One region of the Bradyrhizobium sp. T-1 genome, then DNA from elsewhere that is predicted to be linked to it. Evidence: predicted binding sites of a transcription regulator. Region 1 holds the regulator's gene; each other region holds the start of a gene.

Region 1 (5,957 bases):
GGCTTCGCGTTCCTGTGGACGCAACGCTGGGCGCCCTCGGCCGATCCGCCCGTGCTCGGTGCGCTGGGACCGATGTATGGCACGCTCGTCACCTCCTTCATCGCGATGCTGATCGCCATTCCCGTCGGTCTCGGCATTGCGATCTTCCTCACCGAGCTCTGCCCGCAATGGCTGCGCCGCCCGATCGGCATGGCGGTGGAGCTGCTCGCCGGCATTCCCTCGATCATCTACGGCATGTGGGGCTTCTTCGTGCTGGGGCCGTTCCTGGCCAACACCTTCCAGCCCTTCATGATCAAGATCTTCGACGGCGTCCCTGTGCTCGGCGCAATCTTCGCAGGTCCGCCGTCTTACCTCAGCCTGTTCAACGCCGCGCTGATCCTCGCGATCATGGTGCTGCCCTTCATCACCTCGATCTCGGTCGACGTGTTCAAGACGGTGCCGCCGGTGCTGAAAGAGGCCGCCTATGGCGTCGGCTGCACCACCTGGGAAGTGGTGCGCAGCGTGGTGATCCCCTACACCCGCGTCGGCATCATCGGCGGCGTCATGCTGGCGCTGGGCCGCGCCCTCGGCGAGACCATGGCGGTGACGTTCATCATCGGCAACTCGTTCCGCATCTCGTCATCGATCTTCGCGCCGGGCACCACGATCTCGGCGGCGATCGCCTCCGAATTCGCCGAGAGCGACGGCCTGCACCAGTCCGGCCTGATCCTGCTCGGCTTGTTGCTGTTCGTGTTGACGTTCTTCGTGCTCGCAGGCGCCCGGCTGATGCTGCTGCGTCTGGAAAAGAAGGCGGGGAAGTAACATGAACCCGATTTACGCACGCCGCCGCCGCAAGGACATCGTCGTCCGCGGGCTTTGCATCGGTGCCGCCGCCTTCGGCGTCACCTGGCTCGCGCTGATCCTGATCACGCTGCTCTACAACGGCCTGGCCGGCCTGAACCTCGAGCTCTTCGCCGCTGATACCCCGCCTCCGGGCTCGACCGAAGGCGGTCTGCGCAACGCCATCGTCGGTTCGCTGATCATGACCGTGATCGGCGTCGGCATCGGCGCGCCGCTCGGCCTGTTCGCCGGCACCTATCTCGCCGAGTATGGCCGCAACGACAAGCTGACCTCGGTGATCCGCTTCATCAACGACATCCTGCTCTCGGCGCCCTCGATCATCATCGGCCTGTTCATCTACGGCGCGGTGGTGGTGCCGATGCGTGGCTTCTCGGCGATCGCAGGCTCGCTCGCGCTCGCGGTCATCGTGATCCCGGTGGTGCTGCGCACGACCGAGGACATGCTGCTGCTGGTGCCGAACGCGCTGCGCGAGGCGGCCTCTGCGCTTGGCCTGCCGCGCTCGCTGGTGATCAAGCGGATCGCCTACCGCGCCGCGCGCTCCGGCCTCATCACCGGCGTGCTGCTCGCCACCGCCCGTGTCGCCGGTGAAACCGCGCCGCTGCTCTTCACCGCGCTGTCGAACCAGTTCTTCAGCCTCGGCCTGAACAAGACCATGGCCAACCTGCCGGTCACCATCAACAACTTCGTCCAGAGCCCCTACGCCTATTGGAAGCAGCTCGCCTGGAGTGGCGCGTTGCTGATCACATTGACCGTGCTTGCCCTGAACATTGGCGCGCGCATTCTCGGCGCCGAGAGGACCGCAAAATGACCGATCTGTCCGTATCCGTGAGCTCGAATGCTCATTTGGCGTCGCAGCAGCCGCTGCCGGAGGCGCCCGCCAAGGTGACGGTGCGCAACCTCAACTTCTATTATGGCGAGCATCACGCACTGAAGAACATCAACCTGGCGCTCGGCACCAACCGGGTCACGGCGTTCATCGGCCCGTCGGGTTGCGGCAAGTCGACCCTGCTGCGCATCTTCAACCGGATGTACGATCTCTATCCGGGCCAGCGCGTCACCGGTCAGCTCATGCTCGACCAGACCAACATCCTCGACCCCAAGCTGGATCTCAACCTGCTGCGCGCCCGCGTTGGCATGGTGTTCCAGAAGCCGACGCCGTTCCCGATGACGATCTACGAGAACATCGCGTTCGGCATTCGTCTCTACGAGAAGATCTCGAAGTCCGAGATGGACGACCGCGTCGAGAAGGCGCTGCGCGGCGGCGCGCTGTGGAACGAGGTCAAGGACAAGCTCAACGCTTCCGGCCTGTCGCTCTCCGGCGGCCAGCAGCAGCGCCTCTGCATCGCCCGCACCGTCGCGGTGCGCCCCGAGGTGATCCTGTTCGACGAGCCCTGCTCGGCGCTCGACCCGATCTCGACCGCCAAGGTCGAGGAGCTGATCCAGGAACTGTCCGAGAACTACACGATCGCGATCGTGACCCACAACATGCAGCAGGCGGCCCGCGTCTCCGACAAGACCGCCTTCATGTATCTCGGCGAGCTGATCGAGTTCGACGACACCAGCAAGATCTTCACGTCGCCGACCGACCGGCGCACGCAGGATTACATCACCGGCCGGTTCGGCTGAGGAGACAGGACATGGGTTCTGAACATACCGCAAAAGCCTTCGACACCGACCTCCAGGAGCTCACCCGCCTGGTCGCCGAGATGGGCGGCATCGCCGAGCGCATGATCGTCGACTCCGTCGACGCGCTGATCCGCCGCGACGTCGCGCTCGGCCAGCGCGTGGTCACCATCGACGCCGAGCTTGATACGCTGCAGAAGAAGATCGAGGAGCGCGCCGTGCTCACCATCGCGCGCCGCCAGCCGATGGCGGTCGATCTTCGGGAGATCGTCGGCGCGATGCGGGTTGCGACCGATCTCGAGCGGATCGGCGATCTCGCCAAGAACATGGGCAAGCGCGTCGCGGCGCTGGAGACGGATTTCCATCCGCTCAAGCTGTTCCGCGGCCTCGAGCACATGACCGACCTCGTGCAGCAGCAGGTCAAGTCGGTGCTGGACGCCTATGCCGCGCATGACCTGCCGGCGGCGATGGCGGTGTGGAAGGGCGACGAGGAGGTCGATGCCATCTGCACCTCGCTGTTCCGCGAGCTCCTCACCTACATGATGGAAGATCCGCGCAATATCTCGTTTTGCATCCATCTGATGTTCTGCGCCAAGAACATCGAGCGGATCGGCGACCACGCCACCAACATTGCCGAGACCGTGTTCTACATGATCGAAGGCCAGGCCATCACCGATAAGCGGCCGAAGGGCGACATGACGACGTTCGCCACGACGGTCCCGAACACCTGATTACGCAAGGAGCGACGACCCCATGGGCGCACGCATTATGGTGGTTGAGGACGAGGAAGCTCTGACCGAGCTTCTCCGCTACAACCTCGAAGGCGACGGCTATGACGTCGAGACGGTGATGCGCGGCGACGATGCCGACACCCGTCTCAAGGAGCACATTCCTGATCTGATCGTGCTCGACTGGATGCTGCCGGGGCTGTCGGGCATCGAGCTGTGCCGCCGGCTGCGGACGCGATCCGACACCAAGCAGCTGCCGATCATCATGCTCACCGCGCGCGGCGAGGAGAGCGAGCGGGTGCGGGGCCTGGCGACCGGCGCCGACGATTACATCGTCAAGCCGTTCTCGGTGCCCGAGCTGCTCGCGCGCGTGAAGGGCCTGCTGCGGCGCGCAAGCCCTGAGCGGCTCGCGACCATCCTCGCCTTCGGCGACATCGAGCTCGACCGCGAAAAGCGCCGCGTGGCACGCTCGGGCCGGCCGATCGATCTCGGGCCTACCGAATACCGCCTGCTGGAGTTCTTCCTGGAGCATCCCGGCCGGGTGTTCTCGCGCGAGCAGCTGCTCGACAGCGTCTGGGGCCGCGACATCTATATCGACGAGCGCACCGTCGACGTACATATCGGCCGCCTGCGCAAGCTGCTCAATCTCGGTCGTGAGCAGGACCCGATCCGCACCGTCCGCGGTGCCGGCTACGCGCTCGATGATCGGTTCGCGAAGGCGGAGCAGACATAGGGTTTGCGGGCGACTGGTTTAGTGAGCTGCGGCCACATTCTCAGCTGTCGTCCCGGGGTGCGCGCAGCGCGAGCCCGGGACCCATAACCACGGGGAGTGGTAGCTATGGATTCCCGCCTTCGCTGGGATGACACCGAATAATTGGCGCCGTCATCGTGTCACGGCCGCCGTCTTGGCAATCAATAGAATTGGTAGCTCAGCGCGTGCCGGGCTTCGCCGGTGCGCGACGCCGGTCGGCTGCCGGCTGATACGCCACCCGCGAGTGTTGAGCGCAATAGGGCAGGCCGGAGAGTGCCTTGCCGCCGCAGAAGAAGAAATCCGGGCTCGAGGGATCGCCGACCGGCCAATGGCAGGTTGCCTCGTTCAATTCGAGCAGCGACAGCCGCTGGCTCATCGGCACTACGTTGTCGTAGGTAACCGGCTCGGCCTCGACCTCGACCTCGAAGGCCTGCGCCAATGCGGTGTTGCCGCGCGCGATGGGCCTGCTCACCCGCATCATGTGCTGCGCGGGACGCGCCTTGCGCGGCCGCGGAGCTGCCGAAGACGGGCTCTTGGCGCGGCCGGACAGGCCGAGCCTGTGCACCTTGCCGATCACGGCATTGCGGGTGACATTCCCAAGCTCAGCGGCGATCTGGCTAGCCGAAAGTCCGGCCTCCCAGAGCTTTTTCAACTGCTCGACGCGATCGTCCGACCAGGTCAAAACCGTCATTGTAACCTTTCCTTCGCCGCGCGCCTGCCATCCTGGGGCGGCACAACGAATGCCTAAGCCTCGAAAAACCCGTGCCGCCAGAATCCCTTAAGGCTCGCCGGGCGTGACTAGAACGCCCGAACGTTTACGCCGGTACATGAGGACTCTTGGGATCAGAACCGCTGCACGAGATGTCGTATCTGACAAGCCAAACGCTACAATATGGCGTGACTCACGCGCAAGAGTCCGCCGACTCGCTTCCACATGTTCCGTGGTGAAAATCCCGCAAAATCGCCACCGCAAGACTACGGATTCAGCGTTTCGCGAGGCTTTCCGGGCGGCATTGACACCCGTTTCACCAGGCCTAAGATAGTCGCGCGTGCCGCCCTTAAAAGGCGGCACGTTTCGTTTTCCGGGCCGGTCAATGGTGCGTTGCGCAAAGCACGCGTTACACCGTCCGCAACATCAAGTGATCGTCATGACTAGCAGCGCAGCGCCGCATTTGCTCCCCGTTTTCGCCAGGGCCGACATCGGTTTTGAGCGCGGTGAAGGCGTCTGGTTGATCGCAACCAACGGCGATCGCTATCTCGATTTCACCTCGGGCGTGGCAGTGAATGCGCTCGGCCACGCCCATCCCGCGCTGGTCAAGGCGTTGCAGGAGCAGGCGACCAAGCTCTGGCACATGTCGAACCTGTTCCAGAGCCCGGACGGCGAGAAGCTTGCGAACCGTCTCTGCAACGAGAGCTTTGCGGACTTCGTGTTCTTCTGCAATTCCGGCGCCGAAGCGCTGGAAGGCGTGATCAAGCTGGTCCGCCATCACCATTTCTCCAAGGGGCATCCGGAGCGCTACCGCATCATCACGTTTGAGGGCGCCTTCCATGGCCGCACGCTGGCGACGCTCGCCGCGACCGGCTCTGCAAAATATCTCGAAGGGTTCGGTCCGCCGATGGACGGCTTCGACCAGGTGCCGCATGGCGACCTCGAGGCCGTGAAGAAGGCGATCGATCCCCACACTGCGGGTATCCTGATCGAGCCGATCCAGGGCGAGGGCGGGGTGCGCTCGTCGACGCCGTCGTTCCTCAAGGCGCTGCGCCAGCTCTGCGACGAAAAGGGCCTGCTGCTTGCGTTCGACGAGGTGCAGACCGGCATGGGCCGCACCGGCGATCTCTTCGCCCATCGCCGCACCGGCGTCACGCCCGACGTGATGTCGCTGGCGAAAGCGCTCGGCGGCGGCTTCCCGATCGGCGCGGTGCTGGCGACCGCGGACGCGGCCTCCGGCATGGGGCCCGGCTCGCATGGCTCGACCTTCGGCGGCAATCCGCTGGCGATCTCGGCTGCGAATGCC
Region 2 (5,957 bases), 1.2 Mb from region 1:
CGACGTTCGGTGCGCCGTAGACGATCGCGTCGCCGGCAGCTGCGGCCTCGCGCGCCGTCTCCTCGTTGATCGGAAACTCGGCAAGCGTCACGCCCATATCGCGAAACGCCCGGCGCATCGCCGGCGTTGCGTCGTCATGCGAGAGCATCCGCACCTCGGCCGCGCGTGCGGCGGCGGCGAGCCGGGTGATCGATGCCGGAACGCCGGCGGTGCGCGAGACGACATGCGCAACGAGCTTGTCGAAATCCTCGCTAGATAGGCCGGTGCGCTCAACCATGCGGTTGCGCTTGCGGGGGGTCGCCATGTCACCGATGGTGCCATCCATGTGGTCGTTGAAGGCGAACAGGTCGACGCGGCCCTCGGCGAGCCACTGGCAGATCTCGGCCTCGGCATCGAGATTGTAGGTCTCGTGCCGCAAATGGAAGCGGGTGTCGGCGGCAAAGTGCGGACGCTGCCGCTCGATCGCCTCGAGCAGGCGCCGCGCATTGTCGCCGCTGCGCAAGCCGGGCTCCCACGACCAGGTCGTGGCGTGAAACACCGTGGTGATGCCGTTGCTGATGACCTGGCGGTCGGTATCGGCGAGCGCAACGTCGATCGGGAAATCGACGCCGGCGCGCGGCATCATCTGTCGCTCGAAGGCATCACCGTGAAGATCGACGATGCCGGGCAGCACCAGCAGGTTGCACGCATCGATCGCCAGCCGCGCGCGGCCGCGAGGCGCATCGATCTGCGCGATGTCCGCTCCGGAAACGGAGAGCGAGGTTTCGGCGAACTCGGAACCGATCAGGGTCCGGCCACCCTCGATGAAAATGTCTGTCACGCGACCGCGCTTTGTTTGCTGGAAGAAGAGCTTGCCTCTGCTTCGTATGCCGTCAGGAAATCTTCAATTGCGAGCTTGCGGAAATTGGGCAGCGCTTCACGCAATTTGTCGTGATCCCAGTCCCACCATGCCAGCTTCGCGAGCCGCTCGGCAACCTCTTCCGAGAAGCGGCGCCGCACGACGCGGGCGGGATTGCCGGCGACGATGGTATAGGCGGGCACGTCCTTGGTGACGATGGCACCGGCCGCGATCACCGCGCCGGTGCCGATGTTGCGGCCCGGCAGCACGATCGCGCCATGGCCGATCCAGACGTCGTGGCCGATATGGACGTGATGCCGGCGCCGCCAGTCGAAGAAGTCAGCGTCGTCGCTCTCGCCCGGAAAGTAGGCACTCGAACGGTAAGTGAAATGCGCCTGCGTCGTGCGATGCATCGGATGATTGCCCGGATTGATCCGCGTCATCGCCGCGATCGAGCAGAATTTTCCGATGGTGGTGTAGGTGATCTGGGCGTCGTTGACGACGTAGGAGTAATCGCCCATCGCCACTTCGTGCAGGATGGTGCGCGCGCCGACTTCAGTATAGGCGCCGAGCTTGACCTCGTGCAGCATTGCCGAAGCATCGATGGTCGGCTGTACCGAAAGCACCTTGGCCATGTTGCATCCGAGAGCTTGAGGGCAGGTGCTCGTCTTCGAGCGGCTCGATGACGATGTCATGACGGTGCAATGACAGGGGATGAGGTGTGTTGGATCGCCGCAGCGTGTCGCGGATGTCACACAAGTGTCAACCGCCGGCGATAGCGGTGGGCTCCAGCTACTCAGGAGCCCTGCATGCTGGTGGTCGAAGGTCTGACGTGCCGCTTTGGCGCAAAAGCCGCGGTGGACGACGCCTCGTTTCAAATCTCCCCCGGCGGCTTCGTCGGGGTGATCGGGCGCTCCGGCGCCGGCAAGTCGACCTTGCTGCGAACCATCAATCGTCTGGCGACGCCGACGCAGGGGCGCATCCTGTTCGGCGGCCTCGACGTCACCGCGCTGCGCGGCAAGGAGCTGCGACAGTGGCGGGCGCGATCCGCGATGATCTTCCAGCAATTCAACTTGGTCGGCCGGCTGGATGTACTGACCAATGTGCTGATGGGACGCCTCGCCACCATGCCGGCCTGGCGCTCGCTTTCGCAGATCTGGCCCGAGCAAGACAGGGCGCTGGCGATGTCCGCGCTCGAACAGTTCGATATCGCCGCGGTCGCCGCCCAGCGCGCCGACCAGCTCTCCGGCGGCCAGCAGCAGCGCGTCGCAATTGCGCGGGCCCTGGTGCAGCAGCCCGACATCATCCTCGCCGACGAGCCGATCGCCTCGCTCGATCCGCGCAATACCAAGATCGTGATGGATGCGCTGCTGCGCATCAACAAGCATTTCGGCATCACCGTGCTCTGCAATCTGCACTCGCTCGATCTGGCGCGCAGCTATTGCGATCGCCTGATCGGCATGGCGGCAGGCCGCGTGGTGTTCGACGGCGCGCCGTCCGCGCTGACCGACCTTGTCGCGCGTGAGCTCTACGATCTCGAAGCCGCCGACGTCATGGGCGGCACGCCTGCGCCGGTGCCCGAGGGCGTTCCGGCACTCGGAACGGCCGCGGCAGCCTAAGCCGCAGCCGTCATCGCCAGTTTCTTGCGTCAACCGATCCATCAGATGAAGAGGGCATCATGATCACTCGCAGACTAATTCTCGCCGGCGCTGCCGCGCTGACCTTTGCCGGATCCGCGTCTGCCGAAGACTGGAAGACGAAATATCCGGAGATCACCTTCGCCGCGATTCCGGCCGAGAATGGTTCGGGCGTCACCGAGCGGTACGGTCCCTTCATCAACTATTTGTCGAAGGAGCTCGGCATCAAGGTGACCCTGCGTGTCGCCAATGACTACGCCGCCCTCATCGAAGGCCAGCGTGCCGGCAACATCCACATCGGCTATTACGGTCCGGCTTCTTTTGCGCGTGCCCGTCTCACCGGCGTCAAGACCGATGCCTTCGTCATCGACGTCAACTCCGACGGCTCGAAGGGTTACTACTCCGTCTTTTATGTGCTGGCGAAATCGCCGTACCAGAAGATCGAGGACCTCAAGGGCAAGAATCTCGGGCTTGTTGATCCGAATTCCACTTCTGGCAACAATATGCCCCGCTTCAAGCTGAACGCGCTGGGCATCGATCCCGATGCCTATTTCTCTAAGGTGGTCTTCACCGGCAGCCACGAGAACGCCGTTCTCGCACTCGCCCAGGGCACTGTCGACGTTGCCGCCAACTGGTGGAACGCGGACGACGATTCCAACCTGACCCGCATGCTCAACAAGGGCATGGTGAAGTCGGCCGATGGCACGCCGATGAAGAAGGAGGACTTCCGCATCATCGTGAAGTCCGACCTCATCATCAACTCGCCCTACGCCCATCTGAGCGATCTGCCCGAGGACATGAAGGCCGCCATCAAGAAAGCCTTCATCGATGCGGCGCAGAAGGATCCCGAGGCGTTCAAGAAGCTCTCCGACGGCAAGAACAAGCCGTGGGAGCCGATCGCCAACGACGATTACAACAAGACCATCGAGCTGATCAAGTTTGTCGACAATCTGCGTAAGAAGGCGTCCTGAGCTCGTCGGGACGATGTACTGGAGCCGGGTCGATGGACCCGGCTCTTTTTCTTGACGGATCCCTCCCGCTGAACCCATGCCGCTGAACCCATGACGATTGCGGTTTCGATTCTCCCCGAGCAACAACTTGCTGTCCTCAACGCTGCCTATCGTAAGGCGGTGGCGCGCAAGCGCCTGCGCCTGCTGGCGGGCTTCGCTGTCTTCGTCGCCGCGCTGATCGTGGCCTCGATCGGGGCCGAGGTGAACCTGCGCACATTCTTTGCTTACTTTGGCAATTTCATCAGCTATTTCGACCGCATCCTCACCCTCGACAATGGCCAGCGGGTCTGGACCGATTTTGGCGAGTGGTTCTGGGGTCTGCACAAATGGCTGGAGCTGCTCGGCGAGACGCTGCTGATCTCCTATGTCGGTACCCTGATCGGCGCCGTCCTCGCCTTCGCGCTGAATTTCTTCGCGGCTGAGAACACCTCGCCCGCGCCCTGGCTGCGCTTCACGGTGAGGCGGCTGCTCGAATTCGCCCGCACGGTGCCCGGCATCGTCTTCGCGCTGATCTTCGTCATGGCCTTCGGCCTCGGTCCGGTGGCGGGTGTGCTCGCGATCGCGATCCACTCCACCGGCGCGCTCGGAAAGCTGTTCTCGGAGATCGTCGAGAACGCCGATATGAAGCCGGTCGAGGGCATCCGCTCCACCGGAGCAAGCTGGCTCTCCTGCATGCGCTTTGCGATCCTGCCGCAGGTCTCGGCGGGCTACGCCAGCTACGCGCTGCTGCGCTTCGAGATCAATGTGCGTGAAGCATCCGTCATGGGCTTTGTCGGCGCCGGCGGCATCGGCCAGGAGCTGATCGTCGCGATCCGGAAGTTTTACTACTCCGACGTCAGCGCGATCCTCGTGACCATCATCGTCACGGTCTTCCTGATCGACATCACGACCGGCTGGGTGCGTGGCCGCCTGTTCGGCAAGGAGGCGCGGAATTGAGCAAACCGCAGGACGTCAACACCGCGGAGCTCCGCGCACGCTATCCTGAGGTCTTCGACCGCCCGGCGTCGTCGCGCCTGGCGACGCCGGCGATGCTGGTCGCGGCGCTTGCGATCTTCGTGTTCGGCCTGGTCGATCTCGATTTCTCCCCGTCGCGCTTCATCTCGGGGCTGAGCCAGCTCGGCTGGATCAGCATGATGATGATGCCGCCCGATCCCGGCTCGTCGCTGCCGCTTTATCTGAAGGCGCTGGGTGAGACGCTGTCGATCGCGCTGCTCGGCACCACGCTCGCCGCGGTGCTGGCGTTGCCGGTCAGTCTGTTTGCCGCGCGCAACATCGTGCCTGAAATCGTCCGCTTCCCGGTGCGGCGCTTCCTGGATTCGATCCGCGGCGTCGATACGCTGATCTGGGCGCTGGTCTGGATCAACGTCGTCGGCCTCGGCCCGTTCGCCGGTGTGCTGGCGATTGCCGTGTCGGATTTCGGCGCGTTCGGAAAGTTGTTTTCGGAGGCGATCGAAGGCGCTGACCAGAAGCAGGTCGAGGGTATCCGCGCCTCCGGCGGCAGCGCGCTGCATGAGATCCGTTTCGGCTTGATGCCGCAGGTGCTGCCCGTGATCGCGGGCCAAGTGCTCTATTTCATCGAGTCCAACACGCGCTCCGCCACCATCATCGGTATCGTCGGTGCCGGCGGTATCGGTCTGCAACTCGCCGAGCAGATCCGCGTGCTGGAATGGCAGAAGGTGTCGTTCCTAATCCTGATGATTCTGGTCGCGGTCGCCGCGATCGACTTCATCTCGGGCAAGCTGCGCTTTGCGATCATTGGAAGGCGCGCTGTCGCCTAAGCACAGCTGCCGTAGGGTGGAGCGAGGGTGATCCCTCCCTTACGGCTCCACCAAAAACTCGACCCGCTCCGCGGCAAAACGCGAGTGCTTCGTCACCAGGGGCTTGCCGCCGAGATCGAGGTCCGTTGCGTCGACCACCAGGATCGGCCGCCCGAGCGGCAAGTCCAACCGCGCGGCGTCGGTGGCGTCGACGATGCCGGCGGTGATCCTTGTGGCGCCGCGGCGGTAGTCGCGGATCCCGTAATGCTCGAGCATCTTCGTCATCGAGCGCGTCGCGGCAAACACGCTGCCCGCGCCGGGAAACCGCTCCGCCGACAACCAGGTGGTGGAAACACAGATCGGGGTGCGGTCGGCGAGGCGGATGGCCTCGATCCGCACCAGCGGGGCGCCGGTCTTTAATCCCAGCTCCCGCGCGAGTTCGCGGGTTGCGACATCCTCATTCGCCTCGATCATCCGTCCCTGCGGCTCGCGGCCGTCGGCGCCAACGATCTCCGAGAAGCGCGTGCGCGAGCGCAAGGGATAAGCAAGCTTCTGCGCCTCGACATAGGTTCCGCTGCCGCGCTCGGCGCGCACGATGCCGCGCTCGGCCAGTGCGGCCAGCGCACGCCGCACGGTGTGGCGATTGACCCGATAGGTTTCGGCGATTTCCATCTCGCCCGGCAATTTGTCGCCGGCGGCGAAGCGGCCGTCGGCG
Region 3 (5,957 bases), 3.3 Mb from region 1:
CGACGAACAATGGCGGCGCCGGCAAGATCACGACGCTGCCGGTGACCACCACCACGCAGACCACCGGCAACAACAATACGGGCACGCCGGGGAAGATCGTGAGCATGCCTGTGACTGTCGGCAAGGGCGGCACGACCGTGGATACCAAGCCGGTGAACGTTCAGACGCAGGCCAACCCGATCCGCGTCAACAACGGCGTGAAGCTCAACAACAACCCAGTGAACAAGGTGCAGGTGCAGAGCAACCGGCCGCAGTTCAACGCGACCAACCGGATCAGCACGGGCGGCGGCAACAATTTCCGCCAGTCGATGAACCAGTCGCAGAGCATGGGTGGCGGCGGCAATCACCGCGGCTTCATGCACTGATCGCGGCAAGCAGAAAACGAGATAGGGGCAGAGCGGCGACGCTCTGCCCCTATCTCATGTCAGAAACTCGGAAAAACTCAGGCCACCAGCTCGGCAAACAGATCGGCATCGACGTTGCCCCCGGAGAGCACGATGACCACGTTCTTCCCAGTGACGTCGAGACGGCCGGCGAGCAGTGCCGCGAGACCGACGGCGCCGCCCGGCTCGACCACGAGCTTCAGCTCGCGATAGGCAAAGGCCACCGCCGCGCCGACTTCCTTGTCGGACGCGGTCACGCCGCGCGCCAACAGCTTGCTGTTGATTGCAAAGGTCATCTCGCCCGGGATCAGCGCCATCAGCGCGTCGCAGATGGTGCGGCCCGCCGGCGGATGCGGCTCGCGATGGCCTGCGGTCAGCGACAGGCCGTGATCGTCGAACGCCTCGGGCTCGGCCACCACGATCTGGGCTTGCGGATAGCGCGCCTTGACGGCCGTGGCGACGCCCGCGATCAGGCCGCCGCCGGAAGCCGGAGCCACCACGATGTCGGGTGAGAGACCGAGCATTGCCATGTCTTCCGCGATCTCGCGGCCGGCCGTGCCCTGGCCCGCGATCACGTAGGGATCGTCATAGGGCCGAACCAATGTCGCGCCGCGCTTCTCGGCGATGCCGCGCGAGATCGCCTCGCGGTCGTCGCGGTCGCGATCGTACAGCACGACCTCGGCGCCGTAGGATTTGGTGCGCTCGCGCTTCGACAGCGGTGCGTCCGCCGGCATCACGATGGTCGCCTGCATGTCGAGGATCTTCGCCGCCGCCGCCACGCCCTGGGCGTGGTTGCCGGAGGAGAATGCGACAACGCCGCCGGCGCGCTTGTCCTGCGGGATCGAGAACACCTTGTTGAAGGCGCCGCGGAACTTGAAGGAGCCGGTGCGCTGGAGCATCTCCGGCTTCAGGAAGACCTTTGCGCCGACGCGCTCGTTGAGCACGGGAAATGACAGCAGCGGGGTGCGGACGGCGAAGGGCGCGAGCACGCGCGCTGCGGCATCGATATCGGCGGGGCCGATCGGAAGGGGCTGTTCGGACATGGCGCGATGTTATCGCGGCCCGCGAGGTGCGGGCAAGACACCTCCGCGCGAGGTTTTTGCCCACTTAAGCGACGAAGCGCTGCCGTTCCGCCCCGTTCCCGCCCGGCAGCACCGCACCGACCGCCAAAATGCTGTCGACGAAGGCCCGCGCCGAGGCCTCCCAGGTGTAGTTGGAAGCGAATTCGACGCAGTCCTGCCGCGAAATGTCCAGCGCCGCGAAACAGGCGTTGCGCAGGTCCTCATCCAGCGCGCCGACCGGCGCATCGCCGATGACGTCGCGAGGTCCCTTCACCGGAAAGGCCGCAACCGGCAGGCCGCTCGCCAGTGCCTCGAGCAGGACCAGGCCGAACGTGTCCGTCTTGCTCGGAAACACGAAGACGTCGGCCGCCGCGTAGATGTCGGCCAGTTCCTCGCCGTGCTTTTCCCCTAAGAAGATCGCGTCCGGATAGGCCTCTTCCAGCGCGTTGCGCGCCGGGCCGTCGCCGACGATCACCTTGGTGCCGGGCAGATCGAGGTCGAGAAACGCTTCGAGATTCTTCTCCACCGCGACGCGGCCGACCGAGAGGAACACCGGAGCCGGCAGGCAGAGATCGACGGCGCGGGGGTGGAACAGATGCGTGTCGACGCCGCGCGGCCACAGCACGACATTGTCGAAGCCGCGCTCGCCAAGCTCGCGGGCCAGCGCAGGCGTCGCCGCCATCACGGCGCGGCTCGGGCTGTGGAAGCGGCGCAGCGCCCGCCAGATCAGCGAGCCCGGGACCGGGACGCGGGCGCGGACATATTCGGGAAAGCGGGTATGGAAGCTGGTCGTGAACGGCAGCTTGCGCTGCCGGCAATAGCGGCGGACCATCAGACCGATCGGCCCTTCGGTCGCGATATGAATGCTGTCCGGCCGCGCTTCCGCGATCAGTTTTGCGATGCGCGCCGGGCGCGGCATGGCAAGCCGCACGTCGCGATAGCTCGGCATCGCAAAGGTCCGGAACGATTGCGGCGTCAGGAATGTGAACTCGACGCCAGGACCTTCGACGCCAGGACCTTCGACGCCAAGACCTTCGACGCGAAGCCCCTCGGCTGCGTCGGCAAGCTTGGTCAGCGTCCGAACCACACCGTTGACTTGCGGGTGCCAGGCGTCGGTCGCGACCAGGATGCGCATCAGGAAGGCCTCGTCAGGCAGCTCGTGCTGCCACCTGCGGAACTTCTGCCGGCTTCTGCAGATGATCCGCCCAGGTGATGATCTCGAAACGGCCGTCGTCGTGCTCGACCAGCGCGGTGCAGCTCTCGACCCAGTCGCCGCAATTCATGTAGCGAATGCCGTTCTCGTCGCGGATTACGGCGTAGTGGATGTGACCGCAGATCACGCCGTCGGCGTCATGGCGCCGGGCTTCGGCTGCGAGCGCCTGCTCGAACGCGCCGATATAGTTGACGGCGTTCTTGACCTTCTGCTTGGCCCATTGCGACAGCGACCAATACGGCACTTTGAACATGCGGCGGAAGAAGTTGACGAAGCGATTCATCTGGATCGCGAAGTCGTAGGCCTTGTCGCCGAGATGGGCGAGCCAGCGCGCGTTCTGCACCACGAGGTCGAAGATGTCGCCGTGAATGACGAGATAACGCTTGCCGTCCACGCCAGCGTGGACGGTGTTCTCGACGACGTCGATGCCGCCGAAATGCGTGCCGTAATAGTTGCGCAGGAACTCGTCGTGATTGCCAGGCACGTAGATGACCTTGGCGCCCTTGCGCGCCTTGCGCAGCAGCTTCTGGACCAGGTCGTTATGCGATTGCGGCCAATGCCAGCTCGACTTCAGCGCCCAGCCATCGACGATGTCGCCGACGAGGTAGATGGTGTCGGCATCGTGGTAGCGCAGGAAGTCCAGCAAAAGGTCGGCTTGCGAGCCGCGGGCTCCGAGATGAACGTCGGAGATGAACAACGTGCGAAAGCGCCGCTCCGGGCTCTCGTCACTCACATCGTAACTTCCCATGCGACAGCCTGTAACAATGTCCCGTGACAGGGGGATGACGATTGAACCTTTGAGGCACCCTCGGATACGAATCGGACCTTGCCTCGCCCTCCCCGCGCATATCAGCCGCATGCGACAATCAGGCGACATGGGCGCAGAAATGGGTCTCGGCAAAATGCCGGACAATCGCGGCCGCGCTGGTTAACGGAGGGCCGCCAGACGTGCGTCAGGACGACAGAGCCACGTCAGTAGAACTTGTGGAAATGGTGGATCGGCCCATGGCCATGGCCGACGCTGAAGCGGTCGGCGGCTGCGATCGCCGCGCTGATCCAGGCCTTGGCGTTGCGCACGGCCATCTCCAGATCCTCGCCCTTGGCTAGCCCCGCCGCGATCGCCGAGGACAGCGAGCAGCCGGTGCCATGGGTGTTGCGGGTGGCGACGCGCGGCGCGGCAAGCGCGATCGTCTTGTCGGCGCTGACGAGATAGTCGATGCTCTCACGGCCCTCACCGTGGCCGCCTTTAATCAGGACCGCGCGGCAGCCGAGCCCAAGCAGACGGCGCCCCTGGCGTTCGATCTCGGCCTCGCTTTGCGCGACCGGCTCGTCGAGCAACGCCGCCGCCTCCGGCAAATTGGGCGTGACCACCGAGGCGAGTTGCATCAGCTTCGTGCGCAAGGCTTCGACGGCTTCCGCGGCCAGCAGGCGGTCGCCGGAGGTTGCGACCATCACGGGATCGAGCACGATATGCGGAGGCGTCCAGCGCGACAGTGCGGCAGCGATCGCATCGATGCTCTCGGCTTGCGCCACCATGCCGATCTTCACCGCACCGACATCGAGATCGGAGAACACCGCATCGATCTGCGCGGTGACGAACGCGGCAGGTACCGCGTGAATGCCGGTGACGCCTTTGGTATTCTGCGCCGTCAGCGCCGTGATCGCAGACGCGCCATAGACGCCGAGCGCGGCAAAGGTCTTCAGGTCGGCCTGAATGCCGGCTCCGCCGCTCGAATCGGAGCCGGCGATGGTGAGCGCCACGGGCGTGGTCATCGCAGGATACGCTTGCTCGAAAAAGACATGGCCATCACTACTCTTAGCGCGCCCCCTCGGTGCCAGCAACCCGGACTGCGACCGGGGCTCCGGGTCGGCGCCACCTTCGATCGCGCGGCAGCGAATCAGCTAAAATGAGCCCGGTGCCGCACTTGTCCTCCCGTGAGCGTGCACATCCTGCAAAAAAGTGACCTCGGCATCATCCGGCCTTGGCGCGCACTCCGGATAATGGAAACGTTGGTCGATTCGCTGGCGACGCGACGTTGCGGGCCGCCCCGGCCTGCAACCTTCTCGGGATTGCATCATGTGGGCCTATTTCGAACGTCTCCTGGACTCCTCGATGTTCTCACCGCACGGCATCTGCCTGCTGTGGGAACCTGAGCTGATCTGGCTCCACGTCGTCGCCGACGCCTGCATTGCGGCTGCGTATTTCTCGATCCCGTTTGCGCTCGCGATCCTCGTCACCAAACGGCGTGACCTCAAATTCGGCTGGGTCTTTTGGGCATTCGCGGTCTTCATCATGGCCTGCGGCCTGACGCATGTGCTGTCGATCTACACACTCTGGGTGCCGATTTATGGCATCGAAGGCCTGGTCAAAGCGGCGACAGCGATTGCCTCGATCTTCACGGCGGCTGCGCTCTGGCCACTGCTGCCGAAGATCCTGACCATCCCCTCCCCGTTCGAGCTGCAAAAGGTCCAGGCTGCGCTCGAGGAGGAGGAGACCAAGCGCCGCGACGCCACGCAGCTGCTCAAACAGGTGGGAGAGGCCCAGCGCGCGATGCGCGAAAGCATGACACGCCTCACCGCCGTCGTCGAGACCGCGGTCGACGGCGTCATCCTGTTCGATGCGCAAGCCCGCATTCTCCTGTTCAACCCCGCCTGCGAACGACTGTTCGGTTATCGCGCCGACGAGATCATGAATCGCGACATCGGCATGCTGATGTGCAATGAGGAGAGGCCCTCATCCGCGGGTCGTGCACGGCGTTTCGCAACCGGAGAAGCCGTCGGCCTGCGCAAGGACGGCTCGACGTTCCCGATGGATCTGTCAGTGGGCCAGGCCTGGCAGGATGGCGAACTGATACACGTCGGCATCATCCACGACCTCACCACGCGTAAGCTGACCGAGCAGCAGCTCCAGCAGGCACAGAAGATGGAGACCGTCGGCCAGCTCTCCGGCGGCATCGCGCACGACTTCAACAACCTCCTGACCGTGATCATCGGCAACGCCGAGCATCTGAGCGAGCAGCTCAAGACCCGGCCCGATCTGCGCCAGTTTGCCGACGACATCTGCCAGTCCGGCGAACGCGGCGCGGAGCTGACCCAGCGATTGCTTGCCTTCAGCCGTCGCCAACTGCTTCAGCCGCGCACGATCGATTGCCGCGAGCTGATCGTGTCCATGCTCAAGCTGTTCAAGCGCACCTTGCGCGAGAACATCGAAATCAGCACCAGCTTCGGGCCCGGCACGATCCAGGCCTTTGCCGACCGCTCCCAGCTCGAATCCGCCGTGCTGAACCTTGCGTTGAATGC
Region 4 (5,957 bases), 3.2 Mb from region 1:
GCCCACCGCCGTTCACATGCTCGCGCTCGAACAGCCGGGGAGCGCGCTACCCCTTCTTCTTGACGTCCTTGACGTTGGTGAACTCGATGCCCTCGGCGCGTTCCCTGGTGTAGCCGAGGTAGAATTCGTTTCGGGCCAGATACACGGGATCGCCATCGACGTCGTCGGCGATGCTGGAGGTGTTGGCGGCGATGAAAGTATCGAGCTTCTTGCGATCCTCCGAGGAGACCCAGCGCGCGAGCTGGAACTCGCTCACCTCGAACTCGACCGGCAGCGAATATTCCGCCTCGAGCCGCGCCTTGAGCACGTCGAGCTGCAGCGCGCCGACCACGCCGACCAGCGCCGGCGCTCCGTCGCGCGGACGGAACACCTGAACGACGCCCTCTTCCGACATCTGCTGAAGTGCTTCCTTGAGCTTTTTCGCCTTCATCGCGTCGGTAAGACGAACACGGCGGACGATTTCCGGCGCGAAGCTCGGCACGCCGACGAAATTGAAATCCTCGCCTTCGGTCAGCGTGTCGCCGATCCGCAGCGTGCCGTGATTGGGGATGCCGACGACGTCGCCGGCAAAGGCTTCGTCCGCGACCGAACGGTCCTGGGCAAAGAAGAATTGCGGGCTCGACAGCGGCATGCTCTTGCCGGTGCGCACCAGCTTCGCCTTCATGCCGCGGCTGAGCTTGCCGGAGCAGAGGCGCGCGAACGCAATGCGGTCGCGGTGGTTCGGATCCATGTTGGCCTGGATCTTGAAAACGAAGGCGCTCATGCGCGGATCGGTGGCTTCGACCTTGCGCTGATCGCTGTCCTGCGCGCGCGGCTCGGGCGCAAACCTGCCAAGGCCCTCCAAGAGGTCGCCGACGCCAAAATTGCGCAGCGCGCTGCCGAAATAGACCGGCGTCAGATGCCCCTCCCGAAACGCCTCGAGCTCGAACGGCTTTGAGGCCTCGGTCACGAGCTCGAGCTCGTCCTTTACCGCTCCGACGTCGAGATTGGCGTTGAGCTTGGCCAGCTCCTCGATCTCGATCTGCTGCGCGGCTCCGGTCTTGGCGCCGCCGCCTTCCAGCAGGCGCACGCCGCCATTGACGACGTCGTAGGTGCCGAGGAAGTCGCGACCGCGGCCGACCGGCCAGGTCATCGGCGTGGTGTCGAGCGCCAGCGTCTTCTCGATCTCGTCGAGCAGCTCGAAAACATCGCGACTCTCGCGATCCATCTTGTTGATGAACGTGATGATCGGGATGTCGCGGAGGCGACAGACCTCGAACAGCTTGCGGGTTCGCGCTTCGATGCCCTTGGCGGCGTCGATCACCATGACGGCGGAATCGACCGCCGTGAGCGTGCGGTAGGTGTCTTCCGAAAAGTCCTCGTGGCCCGGCGTGTCCAGCAGGTTGAAGACGAGGCCCTCGAACTCGAAGGTCATCACCGAGGTCACGACCGAGATGCCGCGTTCGCGCTCGATCTTCATCCAGTCCGAACGCGTGTTGCGCCGCTCGCCCTTGGCCTTGACCTGGCCGGCCAGGTTGATGGCGCCGCCGAACAGCAGCAGCTTCTCGGTCAGCGTGGTCTTGCCGGCGTCCGGGTGCGAGATGATCGCAAAGGTGCGTCGGCGCGCCACTTCGGTGGCAAGCGGGGAACGGGCCGGCGAGTCGGCTGTGGTGGCGATGTCGGACATGGCGGGAGCGTTTGGCAGGGAAAATGGGCCCAATCAAGCCTCATTTGGTGATTGCGGAGCCCTTCAGCCAGCCCCATATCGGGCTTCTAGTAGGTCTTTGGGGAGGACGACCTCCCTGCTTGTCAGCATATTGGCCTCGCGGGGACGGCCCTGCCTTGAATGGAGGGTCGTCATGGCCTGGAGCATCCTGTTCGTCGCCGGGCTTCTCGAGATCACCTGGGCGATCGGCCTGAAATACACCGAAGGCTTCAGCAAGCTGGTTCCCTCCGCCATCACGCTGGCGGCCATGGCCGGCAGCGTCATCCTGCTTGGACTTGCCCTCAAGTCGTTGCCCGTCGGAACGGCCTATGCAGTCTGGACCGGCATCGGGGCGGTCGGCACTGCGACGCTGGGCATCATGCTGTTCGGCGAGCCCGCCACGGCGCTCCGCCTCGCCAGTATCGGGCTGATCGTGGCCGGCATCGTCGGGCTGAAGCTCGTTACTTGAAGATCTGCACGGCCCACCAGCTCAGCGCCGCGACGATGGCCGAGGCCGGGATCGTGATCACCCAGGCATAGACGATCGAGCTCGCCACGTTCCAGCGCACCGCCGAAACGCGACGGGCCGCACCGACGCCGACGATGGCACCGGTGATGGTATGCGTGGTCGAGACGGGAACGCCGAGAAAGGTCGCCATGAACAGGGTCGCTGCGCCCCCCGTCTCGGCGCAGAACCCCTGCATCGGCGTCAGCTTGGTGATGCGCAGGCCCATGGTGCGAACGATGCGCCAGCCGCCCATCAGCGTGCCCAGCGCCATCGCCGCCTGGCACGACAGCACCACCCAGAACGGCACCGTGAATTCGCCGCCGAGATGGCCCTGCGAATAGAGCAGCACGGCGATGATGCCCATGGTCTTCTGCGCGTCGTTGCCGCCGTGGCCGAGCGAATAAAGCGAGGCGGAGGCGAATTGCAGGATGCGGAAGGCGCGATCGACGGCGAACGGTGTCGAGCGCACCGAGGCCCAGGACACGATCGCGACCAGCATCATCGCAAGCAGGAAGCCGACCAGCGGCGAGAGCACGATCGCCAGAACCGCCTTGGTCAGTCCGCTCCAGACCGCCGCCGATATTCCGGCCTTGGCCATGCCGCCGCCGACGAGGCCGCCGATCAGCGCATGCGAGGACGACGACGGAATGCCCAGTGCCCAGGTCACGAGATTCCAGATGATGGCGCCGACCAGCGCCGCGAAGATCACCTGGGCATCGACGATCGCGGGATCGATGATGCCGGTGCCGATGGTCTGGGCGACGTGAAGCCCAAACACCATGAACGCGACGAAATTGAAGAACGCAGCCCAGATCACTGCGAATTGCGGTCGCAGCACCCGGGTCGAGACGATGGTCGCGATCGAATTGGCGGCGTCGTGCAAGCCGTTCAGGAAGTCGAACAGCAGCGCTACGGCGATCAGTCCGACCAGGATGGGAAGACCCAACGCAGCATCCACGGCCCGGCCCTGCCTAAACTTGCTCGATGACGATGCTGTTGATCTCGTTCGCGACGTCGTCGAAGCGATCGGCCACCTTTTCAAGGTGATCGTAGATCTCGACGCCGACGATGAAATCCATCGCGCTGCCGTTGCGGTGCTTGAGGAACAGCTCCTTCAGACCGATGTCGTGGAGATCGTCGACACGGCCCTCGAGCTTGGTCAGTTCCTCCGTGATCGCGGTCAGCATCGCAACGTTCGGGCCGATCGCCTGCATCAAGGGCAGCGCACGTCCGACCAGATTGGCGCATTCGATCAGAAGCGCGCCGATTTCGCGCATCGGCGGCTCGAAGGTGCGGACCTCGAACAGCATCACGGCTTTCGCCGTCTGCTGCATCTGGTCGATGGCATCGTCGAGCGAGGTGATGAGGTTCTTGATGTCGCCGCGGTCGAACGGCGTGATGAAGGTGCGCCGCACCGCCGTCAGCACCTCGCGCGTGATGTTGTCGGCATCGTTCTCGAACTGGCTGACGCGCTGGCAATAGACCGGCGTCTCCTCGCCGCCGTTCAGCACCCCCTGAAGCGCGATCGCGCCCTGGATCACGGTCTGGGCATGGCGGTCGAACAGGTCGAAGAACCGTTCTTCCTTGGGCAGGAAAGCGCGAAACCAACGCATCATGGGAATAAGTCTACCGGTTGGAAATGACCCGGCCCGAATGAGCCGTCACGAAACCGTCATAGACCATTTTGGCTCCGCGCGCGTGCAAACTCGCGCCCGCGGCGCCGGATCATCCACCGGATTCGGTCGGCAATAAATCTTCTGCGATATCAATCGCTTAAAGCGATCGCCGGAAGTAATGCGCGATTTCGCCGATGACGCCACGGCGGAAGGTGAGCACGCAGATCACGAAGATCGAGCCCTGGATCACCGTCACCCACTGACCGAAGCCCGCCAGATATTGCTGCATGGCGATGATCACGAAGGCGCCGACCACGGGACCGAAGATGGTGCCGAGGCCGCCGACCAATGTCATCAGCACCACTTCGCCCGACATCGACCAGTGCACGTCGGTGAGCGAGGCGTTCTGCGCCACGAATACCTTCAGCGCACCGGCAAAGCCGGCCAGCGTTCCGGACAGCACAAATGCCAGGAACTTGTACTGGTCGGTGCGGTAACCGAGCGAGATCGCGCGCGGCTCGTTCTCGCGGATCGACTTCAGAACCTCGCCGAACGGCGAGTTGATGATGCGGTAGATCAGCAGGAAGCCCGCGAGGAAGCCGGCCAGCACGACGTAATAGAGCACCGTCGGCTTGGACAGATCGAGCACGCCGAACATGTGCCCCTGCGGAATGCCCTGGATGCCGTCCTCGCCATGGGTGAACGGCGCCTGGAGGTAGATGAAATACAGGAGCTGCGACAGCGCCAGCGTGATCATCGAAAAATAGATGCCCTGGCGGCGGATCGAGATGTAGCCGGTGATGAGCGACAGCCCGAATGCCGCGGCGATGCCGACGAGGATGCCGAGCTCGGGCGGCAGCCCCCACACCTTCAGCGCGTGCGCGCTGCAATAGCCGGCGGTGCCCATGAACATCGCGTGGCCGAACGACAACAGGCCGCCATAGCCGATCAGGAGATTGAAGGCGCAGGCGAGCAGCGCAAAGCACAGCGCCTGCATCACGAAGAACGGATAGACCCCGGTAAAGGGCACCGACGCCAGCAGCAGCGCCATCACCACGAAGGCGATCATCTCGTCACGCATCGCGCGCGGGCTCATCGGCAGCGTGTCGTCCGTCAAGGCTGTCATCTCAGGCTGCCCTTCCCGTCAATCCCGTTGGCTTCACCAAGAGCACCAGCACCATCAGCACAAAGACGACGGTGTTGGAGGCCTCGGGGTAGAAATACTTGGTCAGGCCCTCGATCACGCCCAGCGCGAAGCCGGTGATGATGGAGCCCATGATCGAGCCCATGCCGCCGATCACGACCACCGCGAACACGACGATGATGAGGTCGGCGCCCATCAGCGGCCGGACCTGGTTGATCGGCGCCGAGAGCACGCCCGCGAGCGCGGCAAGACCGACGCCGAGGCCGTAGGTGAGCGTGATCATCCGCGGCACGTTGATGCCGAAGGCACGCACCAGCGTCGGATTTTCAGTGGCGGCGCGCAAATAGGCGCCGAGCCGGGTCTTCTCGATCAGGAACCAGGTCGCCAGGCACACCACCAGCGAGAAGATGACGACCCAGCCGCGGTAGACGGGCAAGAACATGAAGCCGAGATTCATGCCGCCCTTGAGCTGGTCCGGAATGGCGTAAGGCAGGCCGGAGGAGCCGAAATAGTTCTGGAACACGCCCTGCACGATCAGCGCGATGCCGAAGGTCAGCAGCAGTCCGTAGAGATGGTCGAGCCCGGTCAGCCATTGCAGCATGGTCCGCTCCAGGATCATGCCGAAGATGCCGACGATGATCGGCGCCAGCAGCAGCGCCCACCAGTAGTTGATGCCGCCGAGGTTCAGCAGGAAATAGGCGACGAAGGCGCCCATCATGTAGAGCGCGCCATGGGCGAAATTGATGATGTTGAGCATGCCGAAGATCACGGCAAGCCCGAGACTGAGCAGCGCGTAGAACGAGCCGTTGATCAATCCCACCAGTAGCTGTGCGTAGAGAGCCTGCATCGATCCAGCACCCAGTCCCTTCGGCGTTCCCTAGAGCCATTTCCGCTCCGATGGAATCGGAACGGGGCTCGTTGTTCTGACGCGTCTTCTTTACGCGAACCGGTATCCACTTCGCTCGAAAACGCTTTGGAGCGCCCGCCGGCTCGCCGCCGGCGGGC

What was found. Region 1 encodes PhoB, which activates phosphate uptake and scavenging genes when phosphate is short. Its sites were predicted from a motif close to TGTCATNNANCTGTCAT; they were not measured.
Region 2: the regulator PhoB is predicted to act here: its motif matches at 1,532-1,548, upstream of phnC (phosphonate ABC transporter ATP-binding protein).
Region 3: the regulator PhoB is predicted to act here: its motif matches at 3,429-3,445, upstream of ACWAT4_RS14465 (UDP-2,3-diacylglucosamine diphosphatase).
Region 4: the regulator PhoB is predicted to act here: its motif matches at 3,852-3,868, upstream of ACWAT4_RS23425 (DUF47 domain-containing protein).

What each region holds. Positions count from the first base shown of each region.
Region 1 covers NZ_CM132115.1:7,971,826-7,977,782, reverse strand. Annotated here, with positions in the region: gene pstC (phosphate ABC transporter permease subunit PstC) at 1-801, shown strand, start outside; gene pstA (phosphate ABC transporter permease PstA) at 803-1,648, shown strand; gene pstB (phosphate ABC transporter ATP-binding protein PstB) at 1,645-2,466, shown strand; gene phoU (phosphate signaling complex protein PhoU) at 2,478-3,194, shown strand; gene phoB (phosphate regulon transcriptional regulator PhoB) at 3,217-3,924, shown strand; gene ACWAT4_RS38115 (GcrA family cell cycle regulator) at 4,121-4,633, opposite strand; gene ACWAT4_RS38110 (aspartate aminotransferase family protein) at 5,091-5,957, shown strand, end outside.
Region 2 covers NZ_CM132115.1:918,420-924,376, forward strand. Annotated here, with positions in the region: gene ACWAT4_RS04370 (alpha-D-ribose 1-methylphosphonate 5-triphosphate diphosphatase) at 1-820, opposite strand, end outside; gene ACWAT4_RS04375 (LbetaH domain-containing protein) at 817-1,473, opposite strand; gene phnC (phosphonate ABC transporter ATP-binding protein) at 1,648-2,457, shown strand; gene phnD (phosphonate ABC transporter substrate-binding protein) at 2,517-3,446, shown strand; gene phnE (phosphonate ABC transporter, permease protein PhnE) at 3,537-4,421, shown strand; gene phnE (phosphonate ABC transporter, permease protein PhnE) at 4,418-5,263, shown strand; gene phnF (phosphonate metabolism transcriptional regulator PhnF) at 5,303-5,957, opposite strand, start outside.
Region 3 covers NZ_CM132115.1:3,032,670-3,038,626, reverse strand. Annotated here, with positions in the region: gene ACWAT4_RS14480 (caspase family protein) at 1-365, shown strand, start outside; gene ACWAT4_RS14475 (threonine/serine dehydratase) at 443-1,426, opposite strand; gene ACWAT4_RS14470 (glycosyltransferase family 4 protein) at 1,491-2,579, opposite strand; gene ACWAT4_RS14465 (UDP-2,3-diacylglucosamine diphosphatase) at 2,593-3,405, opposite strand; gene thiD (bifunctional hydroxymethylpyrimidine kinase/phosphomethylpyrimidine kinase) at 3,630-4,430, opposite strand; gene ACWAT4_RS14455 (PAS domain S-box protein) at 4,735-5,957, shown strand, end outside.
Region 4 covers NZ_CM132115.1:4,817,853-4,823,809, forward strand. Annotated here, with positions in the region: gene ACWAT4_RS23410 (peptide chain release factor 3) at 47-1,666, opposite strand; gene sugE (quaternary ammonium compound efflux SMR transporter SugE) at 1,839-2,153, shown strand; gene ACWAT4_RS23420 (inorganic phosphate transporter) at 2,146-3,150, opposite strand; gene ACWAT4_RS23425 (DUF47 domain-containing protein) at 3,164-3,808, opposite strand; gene ACWAT4_RS23430 (branched-chain amino acid ABC transporter permease) at 3,966-4,934, opposite strand; gene ACWAT4_RS23435 (branched-chain amino acid ABC transporter permease) at 4,936-5,799, opposite strand.